DNA from 2 places in the Bradyrhizobium septentrionale genome. Region 2 is predicted to be linked to the other one. Evidence: riboswitches for the same ligand, from Rfam matches in the RefSeq annotation. Region 2 holds a riboswitch; the other holds the start of a gene.

Region 1 (5,151 bases), 2.9 Mb from region 2:
GATGCCGTCCTCGCATTCGATCTGGCGACCGGCCGGATGCTTTGGCATCAGCAGGCCACGCCCAGGGACAGCTTCGTCGTTGCGTGTTTCGGCACCGACCAGTCGAACTGTCCTGACAGCCGCGGTCCCGATCATGATTTTGGACAATCGCCCATCCTGGTGAGCCTGCGTAGCGGGCAACGCGTGCTGGCGATCGGCCAGAAATCCGGCGTGGTCCATGCGCTGGATCCCGACAATGAGGGCAAGATCCTGTGGCAGACGCGGATCGGCCAGGGCGGCCCGTTGGGCGGGACCGAATGGGGCTCGGCTGCGGACCAGGACCGTATCTATGTCGCCAATTCGGACGTGCGGTTTCTAAGGGACGGCACGAGGCGTCTGAACTCAAGCGAAGGCGGCGGCCTGTTCGGGCTGGATCTCGCGACCGGGAAGATCACGATGCAGGTGGCGCCGGTGGCCTGCGGCGACCGCCCCCAGTGCAGCCCGGCGCTGTCGGCCGCGATCACCGTGATTCCCGGCGTCGTGTTCTCGGGCGGCGTGAGCGGCTTCTTGCGCGCCTATGCGACCGATGACGCACGGCTGCTTTGGGAGATCGACACCGCCCGCGACTACACTACGGTGAATGGCGTCTCGGCCCGTGGCGGTGCCATGGACGGACCGGGTCCGATCGTTGTGGATCACATGCTGTACGTCAATTCCGGCTACGCGCAGTGGAGCGGATTGCCCGGCAACGTTCTGCTGGCCTTCGAGGTCGGCAATCCCTGATGCGCCGGTGTGCCGCCGATCAGTTCGGTCCGGAGGCGGACACCACGCCCGGAACAGGAAAAGCCCGGCACATCTCGGTGCATTCTGACCTGAGGCGCGCGACGACCGTATCGTCTCCATTCGCCTGCAGCGCCGCCGCGATGAACCCGCCGATACGATGCATTTCGGCTTCTCCCATGCCGCGCGTGGTCGCCGCCGGTGTCCCAAGGCGAACGCCGCTCGGCCGCAGCGGCGGGCGCGGATCGTCCGGAATGACTTGCTTGTTCGTGGTGATGGCGATGGCATCGAGCACGTCCTCGGCCGCTCGCCCGTCCAGTCCGACGGATGCTGCCGTATCGACGACCATCATGTGATTGTCGGTCCCGTCGGTGACCAGCTTCATCCCGCGCTCCATCAGCGCGCCGGCAAGCGCCTTCGCGTTGCGCAAGACCTGCCGTGCGTAGGCCTGGAAATCCGCCGTCGCCGCCTTCCTGAGCGTCACGGCAATCCCCGCCACGACGTTCATGTGAGGTCCGCCCTGCAAACCGGGAAAGACCGAAGCATCGATCCGGCCGGCATGTTCCTTCCGGCACAGGATGATCCCGCCGCGGGGGCCGCGCAGCGACTTGTGGGATGTCGTCGTCATGACGTCGAAGCCGGCATCAAGCGGATTGCGCATGACGTCAGCGGCAACCAGTCCGCCATAATGGCTCACGTCAGCCATCGTCAGCGCGCCGACCTCGTCGGCAATGCTCTTGAACGCCGCATAGTCCAGGTCGCGCGGATAGGAGCTGTAGCCGCACAACACCATCTTCGGGCGCGCTTCACGCGCCATCGCGCGCAATGCGTCGAAATCGATCGCGCCGCCGTTTGACGGCGCCGTCTTGTAGCGAATGAAGTTGAACAGGCGCCCCATGTGGGACACCGGCGCGCCATGGGTGAGATGACCGCCATGGGACAGGTCCATGGCGAGAATGGTGTCGCCGGGATTCAGTAGGCCGAGATAAACGGCCTGATTCATCGGTGACCCGGAAAGCGGCTGAACGTTGGCGTGCCCGGCACGAAACAGCGAGCAGGCCCGCTGCCGCGCGAGGTTCTCGATGTTGTCCGTATACTGCTGGCCGCCGTAGTATCGGCGTCCCGGATATCCTTCCGAATATTCATTGGTGAAGACCGATCCGAGCAGTTCGAGCACCTCCGGGTAGGTGTAATTCTCGGACGGAATCAGTTCGACGCCGTCCTGCTGACGGCGCTCTTCGCCCGCAAGGGCGGCGGCGATCTCTTGATCGTTGATGGACAGTTCGTTGCGAAACGACGGCATGCTCGGGCTCCTCAACACGCTGTTTTTCCAGCAGATGGGTTGCCCAGGCGATCGGCGTCGTACCCTTTGCGCTTCACCGTGGTCAATTCCACGTTGGCTCGCCAGTCGCGCGAAAGGACGAATGAGCACGGAGACTCTTCGTAGAGCATAACTTAGCCGACCGGCGGACCTTTCGCAACGACCAGTTCAATGACCGCGAATAAGGGCGATGCCACTTTCGCGGCCGACGCCGGCAGGCATCATGCCGCCGAACGGCATCATATAGCTGAAGGCGCGCAAGGTGTTCACCCGCACGGTGCCGGCGAGCAGCTGCTTGTCAGAAGAGCCGATCATCGCGAACCAATGGGCCACCTTCTACACCGGCGGCTTTGCGTTTAAATTGCCGCTACGGAGGTGTATGATAGATCAGTCGTAAGTGCATTCAACAGCGAACCAAGCAATTGCTGATCAAGCGTCGAAAACTGATGACCGTTGGTCCGATCAAAACGGACAAAGGCGAAGACAGCGTCTTCGCCCATCCCTCGTTCTACGCTGAATTCGCACCGCGCGACGATCAGGCCGCCTTTGTGGACTCGATCTATATCCTGAAAGACCGGGGCCGGCTGACGGAAAGCCGGATATCGTTCGCTTCCCCGCTCAAGGAGCTTGCCTTCGTATTCCGGGAAGGCGATTCGGCCGGCAAAGTGGTCTTCAACGAGCCGAGCCTCAATTGCAGAAGAAAAGGAAGGGCGTTCTTCGGTTGGATCGTCGGCGTCAAGTTGAAACCGAATTGCCCGGGAACGCCGAGCGTCCACAATCCGACGATCGTCGCGTGTCGCGATGCGCTGGCGCGAATCGTCCGGGACAGTCCATCGTGCTTTGACATCCTCGACAGCGTGGATCTGATGTTACTCGCGCTCGCGCGGAAGGCGAGGCCCCCCTCGATCCTGGGGTGCGACCCGCTGGATGCGCCGCATGGCCGGGTGAGCGACCTGGCGGGCCATATCGGTAAATCGGTCCGGACGCTGCAGAGGCGAGTGCGAACGTCGACCGGTTGCCCGCCCAAGCGTTTTCTTGCCGTGCAGCGGTTCCGTCGCTCGGTCTACGAAATCGCGGCGGGAGGCGATGGTCTGTCGGGGATTGCATCTGATCTCGGATTTTCCGATCAGGCCCACCTCACCAGAGAGTTTCGGCGACACGCCGGTGTCACGCCCGGGGCGTTCCGGCAGGCGTGGGGCAGGCCCCGTGCGCAGGCTGTCCGATTTCTTCAAGACGCCGAACGATCCTCGCGTCTAGTGATGGCGGTGTGGCCACTCGGGACCACGACCGAATCCGGTTGAGCAGGTTCGCCCTTCACGCTGGCAGGTCGCGGGCCGTCGCCTCGATCCATCGTCAGACGCGGGCAGCTCAGAATGATCATCGACGCCTGGATGCAGCATCCGAATCCCGCTTGGATCGGGGATCCGATGTTCGAGTCGTTGCGTCGGTGGAGACCCGGCAAATGGTCGGAAACGGCGCCCCCTATCGGAGACACGCTTGCCGAGATGGATCGTGCAGGCGTTTCTATGGGCATGCTCTGTGGCTGGCACGGTCCGGGCGGGCCGATGATCAGTAACGACGAGGTCGCCCAACACTGCCAGGCTCACCCTGACCGCTTCGTTGGAATCGCTTCGGTCGATCTCTTCCGCCCGATGGACGCGGTACGAGAGTTGAGGCTGCGCGTGAAGAGAGACGGCTTTAAGGGACTACGTATTCTGCCCTGGGTGTGGGGGCTGCCGCCGGACGATCGCCGGTACTATCCTCTGTTCGCGGAGTGCTGCGAACTCGATATCCCGTTCTGCACGCAGGTCGGACACGCGGGGCCTCTGCGCGAATCCGAACCGGGGCGTCCCATTCCCTATCTCGATCGTGTCGCGCTCGAATTTCCCGAGCTTCGCATTCTCGGCGGCCATATCGGCGTCCCGTGGCTCGGCGAGATGTTATCGCTGGTCATGAAGTACCCGAACGTCTTCATCGACACATCGGCCTACAAGGTCAGCCGCTACCCGTCCGATCTCGTCGGGTATATGCGCGGCAACAAAAGGCATCGGGTTCTCTTCGGATCCAACCATCCCTTCTGGCCCGCAGGTGAGTGCCTCGCCGGTCTCGACGACCTCCAACTCGGCGTCGACGCCCGTTCGGCATTCTTGACCGACAACGCGTGGCGTCTGTTCAAGCTTGCCTGATCTTTCGCAACCATAGGATGACCGATGCCCTGGATCATTGAACGCAAGCACCCGCACGTTGCCGTAGTGACAATGAACACCAACAAGGTCAATGCGCAGAATCCGACCTTCTTCGCCGACCTTCACGCAGCCTTCGACCGCCTGGAAGCCGAGTTCGCCGATTGCGCCGTCGTGTTGACCGGATCTGGCGCGGTGTTCACGGCAGGTCTCGACTTCGATCATCACTTCCCGATGTTCGCGCGCCAATCAATCAAGGAGATCGATGCTTGGTTCGACGAATATCGTGCGACGAACCTCCGTCTCTTCACGTATCCGAGGCCGACGGTAGCTGCGATCAACGGCCATGCCTATGCAGGTGGATTCATCACTGCGATCGATTGCGATCACCGGATCGCCAGCGAAGGTCCGCTGCAGTTCGCGCTGAACGAGGTCCCCATCGGCATTCCGATGCCGGCTGTCTACTGCGAGATCATCAAGCATGCGATCGGTCCTCGATCGGCTTTCGAATTGACGCTGTTTGGTCAGGTCTACGATCTCGCCGCGGCGACGCGACTGGGCGTCGTCCAGCAGACGGTCGCGCCGGACAAGTTGCTCGATGCGGCCGTCGTTTGGGCGGCGTTGGTACCGCCGGATTGCTACACGGCCTACGCGTTTTCGAAGCGCGCGCTGCAGGCGACCACAATGACGGCGATCGATGCCGCCGCGCGGCTCGACCGGGACCTGCTGTCGCGCGCCATGTCGGATCTCGGAAGCATTCGCGCCCACACCCGACGCTACAAGGAACTGAAGGGCAGGGACGTCACCTGGCCGCTGCCTGGCTAGGCCGCCAACCAGATGCTTGCATTGCCGAGCACGGGCGGCAGGGTGATGCCGCACGATGACATT
Region 2 (5,151 bases):
GAGCTGAACCTGGATCGTCGATTCCGCCATCGAACTCCTGCGGGTGTTGGGAGCTATATATAGCAAGGTACCATGTAATGCAAGGTACATGTCCCGACCCCGTCGCTTGTCCGTCATTGCGAGGAGCGGTAGCGACGAAGCAATCCATGCCTCCGCGGTGGAAGCATGGATTGCTTCGCTTCGCTCGCAATGACGCGTGGGAAGCAGTTACCCGAATTACCGTGGGCTCATCCCGGCTACGCCCGCTCCTTGGCGGCCGGCCGCATGTGAATCAAAGCATCGAGCACGACGACGAGGACGGGACGCTGCTCGTCGTTGACCAGCTCCGTCCTGAAGATCACGACGGCGTCGCGCCGCTCCGGCCTGATGGTGATCCTCTGGATCTGCGACTGGCCGGTCAGCGTGGCTCCCGGGCGGACCGGACTGGGCAAACGAATCTCCAGGCTCCGCCCGACGATCCCCGCCACCTTGCTCCAGATCGCCTCGACGACGAGGCGCTGATAGATCGCAATGGTGTTGAAGCCGCTTGCGATCAAGCCACCGAACGGACCCGCCGCAGCCGCAGTGGGATCGGTGTGGATCGGCACGGGGTCATACTTGCCGGCGAACGCAAGTATCTCGGCCTCGCCGATCGTGTAGCTGCCGAGCTGGAACGTCTGGCCTTCGGTGAGATCTTCCGCATACAGCATCGCGCGCCTCCGCTTTACGGCACCACGATACGGTACGGCGCAAACGCCACAAAGGGCCGCGCATGCCCCCGGGCGATTGCAGAGACTTCTCGCGCCCTCAGGGTACGATCCCCCGGGGGAATACATGTGTTTCTTGCGTGCGTTGCGGTCCTAGAGCTTGAACAGGTCGTACTGGAGGACATCTAGCAATTCAGTGCGGTGCGGGCTTCCCACCCTGCCAGACCCAAGCCTCGGCTGGTTTCCAGTAATGCACTCGACCGCAGTGCGGACACTCGACAGGAAGCGAGACGCTGGGCAGCGTCTCAAGAATGACAGTCTCCGTGTCCAAACCAGTCTGAATGGGCTTCCCCGTCTCTGGGCAATTGATCAAAATATCGGGCATAAGGGACCAATCTGTCACAAGACTTAAACATAGTTCTGCCGCGCAAGTTTCGATAAACTGATACCCAAGTGGGATTGGGGTCAGTGCGATGAAGAAAACAGACGTAACGTGCCCAATCTGCGGCGCGGGCTTCCGACGCTTGGAGCTTTGGTCCGAACCGGGCTCCAAGGGCGAGTATCATTGCCTAGCTTGCGACCATCTACTTGAAGCCTATGACGGCACCAATCTGATCGCTTATCGGCTTACGATCCAACCAATGCGACCGCGCGAGCGGGGCCACTCAGCCGCGTAACAGAGTGACCCCGCCTTGCCCGCGCTGGTGATCCAACCCGCAGGCTAAGCGACAATTCCACCAAAGCTGCGTTGCAGTTTCGTGACAGCGAGAAACGCATCCGGCATAACCCGATTGGGTGATGAACCTCTCGGCCGTTCATGCTGACTCCTAGTTGCCAAGGATTTTGCATTTCCTCCTTGGGGCTAGAGCCAGCGCCGACCGCAGGAATTTTAAGCGGGCGGCGTTGTGCTGTTGAGGACGCACTGCGCCCAACAAAAGTATCCTAAGTTAGCCTTGTGGCGTTTGCGCCATAGTACCGTGACGATAGACGATCGCTGCGGGCTTTCCATGACCTCCTACGTCATCGACTTCGCGCGAGACGCCCGGACGCGATCAGTTGCGCGAGCGGCATCGGCCGCTCGCCCAACGCAGCACACATGCCGCGCTATTGCAGCCGTGCCGCCCTCGCCTTGGCCGCCTTCACGGTGTTCTCCATCAGGCAGGCGATCGTCATCGGGCCGACGCCGCGCGGCACCGGCGTGATCGCGCCCGCGATTTGCACCGCCTCGTCGAAGGAGACATCGCCGCACACCGTGTAGCCGCCGTCGGGCTTCTTGACGCGCGTGGTGCCGACGTCGATGACGATGGCCTGCGGCTTGATCCAGTCGCCGCGCACCAGGCCGGCCTTCCCCACCGCACTGACCAGGATATCGGCCTGTCGGCAGATCCTGCTGATGCCGCGGGTGTGGATGTGGGTCTGCGTCACGGTCGCCTGCTCCTGGAGCAGCAACGCGGCCATCGGCTTGCCGACGATGTTGGAGCTGCCGATCACCACGGCATGCGCACCGGTGAGATCAGGCCGTATCGACTTGATCAGGCGGAGACAGCCGAGCGGCGTGCATGGCACCAGCGCATCGTCGCCGTGAAACAGCCGGCCTGCGTTGAGGGCATGCAGGCCGTCGACATCCTTGGCGGGATCGACCGCAGCCATCACGCGCAATGCGTCGACATGGGCCGGCAGCGGCAGCTGGACGAGGATGCCGTCGATATCGTCGCGCGCGTTGAGCGCCTCGATCCTGGCCAGCAGATCGGCCTCGCTGGCGTCATCAGGCAGGCGTTCGACCTCGCCGCGCAGGCCGAGCCGTTCGGCCATCCTGACCTTGCTCTGCACGTAGATCTGGCTCGCCGGGTCACAGCCAACCAGCACGACCGCCAGCCCCGGTGCGCGGGGCAGCCGGTCCAGTTCGCTTGCAACCTGATCGACGACAATTTGGGCATGTGCATGCCCGTCGAGAATATTCGCCGTCATGGGACCTCCGTTTCGAAGCGGTGCCCAGGCGCGCGGCGTTCAGTCTCTGCGCTCCCCGATGGTGGTCCATCCAAGCGCCAGTCGCGCAGATGGCGCGGTCATACCCGCCCGGCCTGGCAAAGGCAAATCACGACGCCGGGCGAGCCAACCGCCGACGAATTGCCCTGCTTTTTGCCGGTGGATCGATGCCGGGTGAGCAACGTCTGGGGGTAGGATTCAAGTAAAACTTGCGCTAAGCCTCGGCGCTTGCCGGGCTTTTCCGGTCCCGGCGGCTCCTTTCCGGTCATCACGCCATTTCGGACATTTCGACATGAGACAGATCATTCTCGCGCTGGCGCTCCTGTATCCGGCTGCCGCGCTTGCCCAAGGCACCACCCCACCTGCCGCGGCCGACAAGCCGGCAGCGGCCGCCCAGCCCATGATCGGCGACAAGCCGCTGGTCCAGGTCGGCAAGAAGCCGGCGGCCAAGAAGGGCGAGAAGCCGCCAGCGCCCGGCAAGCCGCAATCGGTCGCGCAGAAGCTCCAGGCCTGCGGCGACATCGACGACGCCACCAAGGAGCGGCTGCTCTGCTACGACGAGATCTTCAAGCCGCAGCCCAAGCCGAAGGCGGCGCCTGCCAAGGGCGTCAATGAATGCCGGTTCGTCAAGGAAGAGGACGAGCGGCTGACCTGTTACAACGGTTTTGCCGACAAGATTCCGCGCCTGCCGCGGTAGCCGCGTAGCGCGGCACCTGCGCAATCGGCGCCCGGCGACCGGCCTGATATCGCGGACATGAAAATGCCGCCGCGAGCATTCGCGGCGGCGTATCGAGTGGGCTACGGAGATCCCGCTTACCAGGTCCCGAAGCCGCCAAAGAAGCCCATGCGCGGCTGCTGCTGCGCGATGCGATAGGGCTGGTACATCCCGGGCTGCGCCAGCCGCATCGGCTGCTGGGGATGGGAGTGGACCCGCGCGACCTTGCGCTTTTTCGGTGCCTGCGGCTGGGCCTGCGCCGGCTGCTCAGCCGGCTTGGCTTCGGCCACGACCGGCCCCTTGCCCGCGTCAGCCTTCTCCGGCGGAATGAACTGGGCGAACGTATTGCGGACGCGGGACTGCGCCGACGCATCGCGGTCAGCCGGCGGGGCTGCAGCGGCCACGGCGTTCACCTGCGGCGGAACGATGGCCGGCACGCTGGTGTCGTACACCACCCGCTCCGGCAATTTCTGGGTCGACTTGATGCGCACTATGGTCTTGTCGACACCGGGCGACGACAGGCCCTGGCTGGTGACCACGGCCTCTTGCGGCACCACGAGGTTGACGACGAAGAGCAGCGCGAGCAGCACACCACCCATGTACAGGAAATAACGCGCCACAGGCATTTGGTAGCTCCCCCCGCGCTACGGGCGCGGTTCATCTTGGCGCGACGACATCAGTCATCGCGCAACGAACTCATCGTTTGCGCATGATCACCCGGACAGACGCCATCGCGCTCCCGGGTCGTTCTCTAACGGTCGGCTTATTAGTTAGTTCCTGCCTGGCCGTTACGGTTCACCCGCCAAGTCAATTCCCGGTCACTTTTTCGGGAATGGGGATTAAACGCGGCTGGCGGTCACGACAGAGCATTTCGCCTTGTTTGCGTTAACGTTGACGAACCCGATCAGCATCCGCGAGTAGGTCTTGCGGCTTTTCATGGCAATGGTGTCCGATATCAGCCGCTTGCGCTCGGTCAGGGGGCTGCCGTCGCGGCGGATGAAGGCGCAGGCGATCTCGATGTCCTTGACCGCGAAATCATTGGCGTTGCGCAGCGTCAGGGTCACCAGCGCCTTCGAGCCCAGCCCGCCGCGCCGCCATGATTGCGAGGCGATCCGCAGCTTCTCCAGCGGCGACCGTTCGGCGCCGGACTCGGACGGCTTCGCCGACTCAATCGCCGGCGGGGCGGTCGCCATGCCCACCGTGGCCGGCTCATCTGCCGACGTGGTTGGGGAGGCCTTTGCGGGCTGAGCGGGCTCGGCCTCGGTCGATGTATATTGCGCAGTGCGGGTGACGGCGGGCGAGATCGGCCACAGCTCCTGGTCCCCGGCATCGCTCGGCTCGGGGAGCATGAACCACGCGGCGATCCCGGCTATGGCAATAATCGACAGCAGCAGGCTGGCATAGAAGCCGCCCTGACCGAGACGTCCGGCGGCAGTTCTTTGAAACGACAAGCCGATCCGCATCGTGGTGCCCTCACCCCTGGACGCCCGATCGAGCCGCCGCACACCGAGGAAGCCACGCAGGCATCGCGCCAAGCGGCTTCCGGACGGCCGCAGGTCGAGCGGCCACGCGAAAAACAATCGCTGACGGCCGGAATGGTTTCATTCCGGGACGACAATCTTGCGACTGCGGTGACGGAGGGATGGCGTCACGGCCGGCCGCTCGCTACTTTCGCGCGCGAGAGCGCGTGCCGTGCCCCCCAGCGGCGCAAGAACAACAAGGAGATCGCAATGCCTGTCGTCACCTGGGACCACGTCCATCTGC

Evidence for each region. Region 2 has a riboswitch for ZMP and ZTP ahead of HAP48_RS43495 (bifunctional 5,10-methylenetetrahydrofolate dehydrogenase/5,10-methenyltetrahydrofolate cyclohydrolase). Riboswitches for the same ligand answer to the same signal wherever they lie in the genome.
Region 1: another riboswitch for ZMP and ZTP. It lies ahead of HAP48_RS10135 (serine hydroxymethyltransferase); the one in region 2 lies ahead of HAP48_RS43495 (bifunctional 5,10-methylenetetrahydrofolate dehydrogenase/5,10-methenyltetrahydrofolate cyclohydrolase).

The regions. Positions count from the first base shown of each region.
Region 1 is NZ_CP088285.1:1,726,758-1,731,908, reverse strand. It holds gene HAP48_RS10140 (outer membrane protein assembly factor BamB family protein) at 1-762, shown strand, start outside; gene HAP48_RS10135 (serine hydroxymethyltransferase) at 782-2,062, opposite strand; ZMP/ZTP riboswitch at 2,097-2,181, opposite strand; gene HAP48_RS10130 (hypothetical protein) at 2,249-2,413, opposite strand; gene HAP48_RS10125 (helix-turn-helix domain-containing protein) at 2,503-3,381, shown strand; gene HAP48_RS10120 (amidohydrolase family protein) at 3,454-4,266, shown strand; gene HAP48_RS10115 (enoyl-CoA hydratase/isomerase family protein) at 4,291-5,088, shown strand.
Region 2 is NZ_CP088285.1:8,629,826-8,634,976, forward strand. It holds gene HAP48_RS43485 (PadR family transcriptional regulator) at 1-30, opposite strand, end outside; gene HAP48_RS43490 (MaoC/PaaZ C-terminal domain-containing protein) at 237-689, opposite strand; gene HAP48_RS43495 (bifunctional 5,10-methylenetetrahydrofolate dehydrogenase/5,10-methenyltetrahydrofolate cyclohydrolase) at 1,791-2,654, opposite strand; ZMP/ZTP riboswitch at 2,670-2,749, opposite strand; gene HAP48_RS43500 (hypothetical protein) at 2,965-3,369, shown strand; gene HAP48_RS43505 (hypothetical protein) at 3,486-4,013, opposite strand; gene HAP48_RS43510 (hypothetical protein) at 4,227-4,850, opposite strand; gene HAP48_RS43515 (VOC family protein) at 5,118-5,151, shown strand, end outside.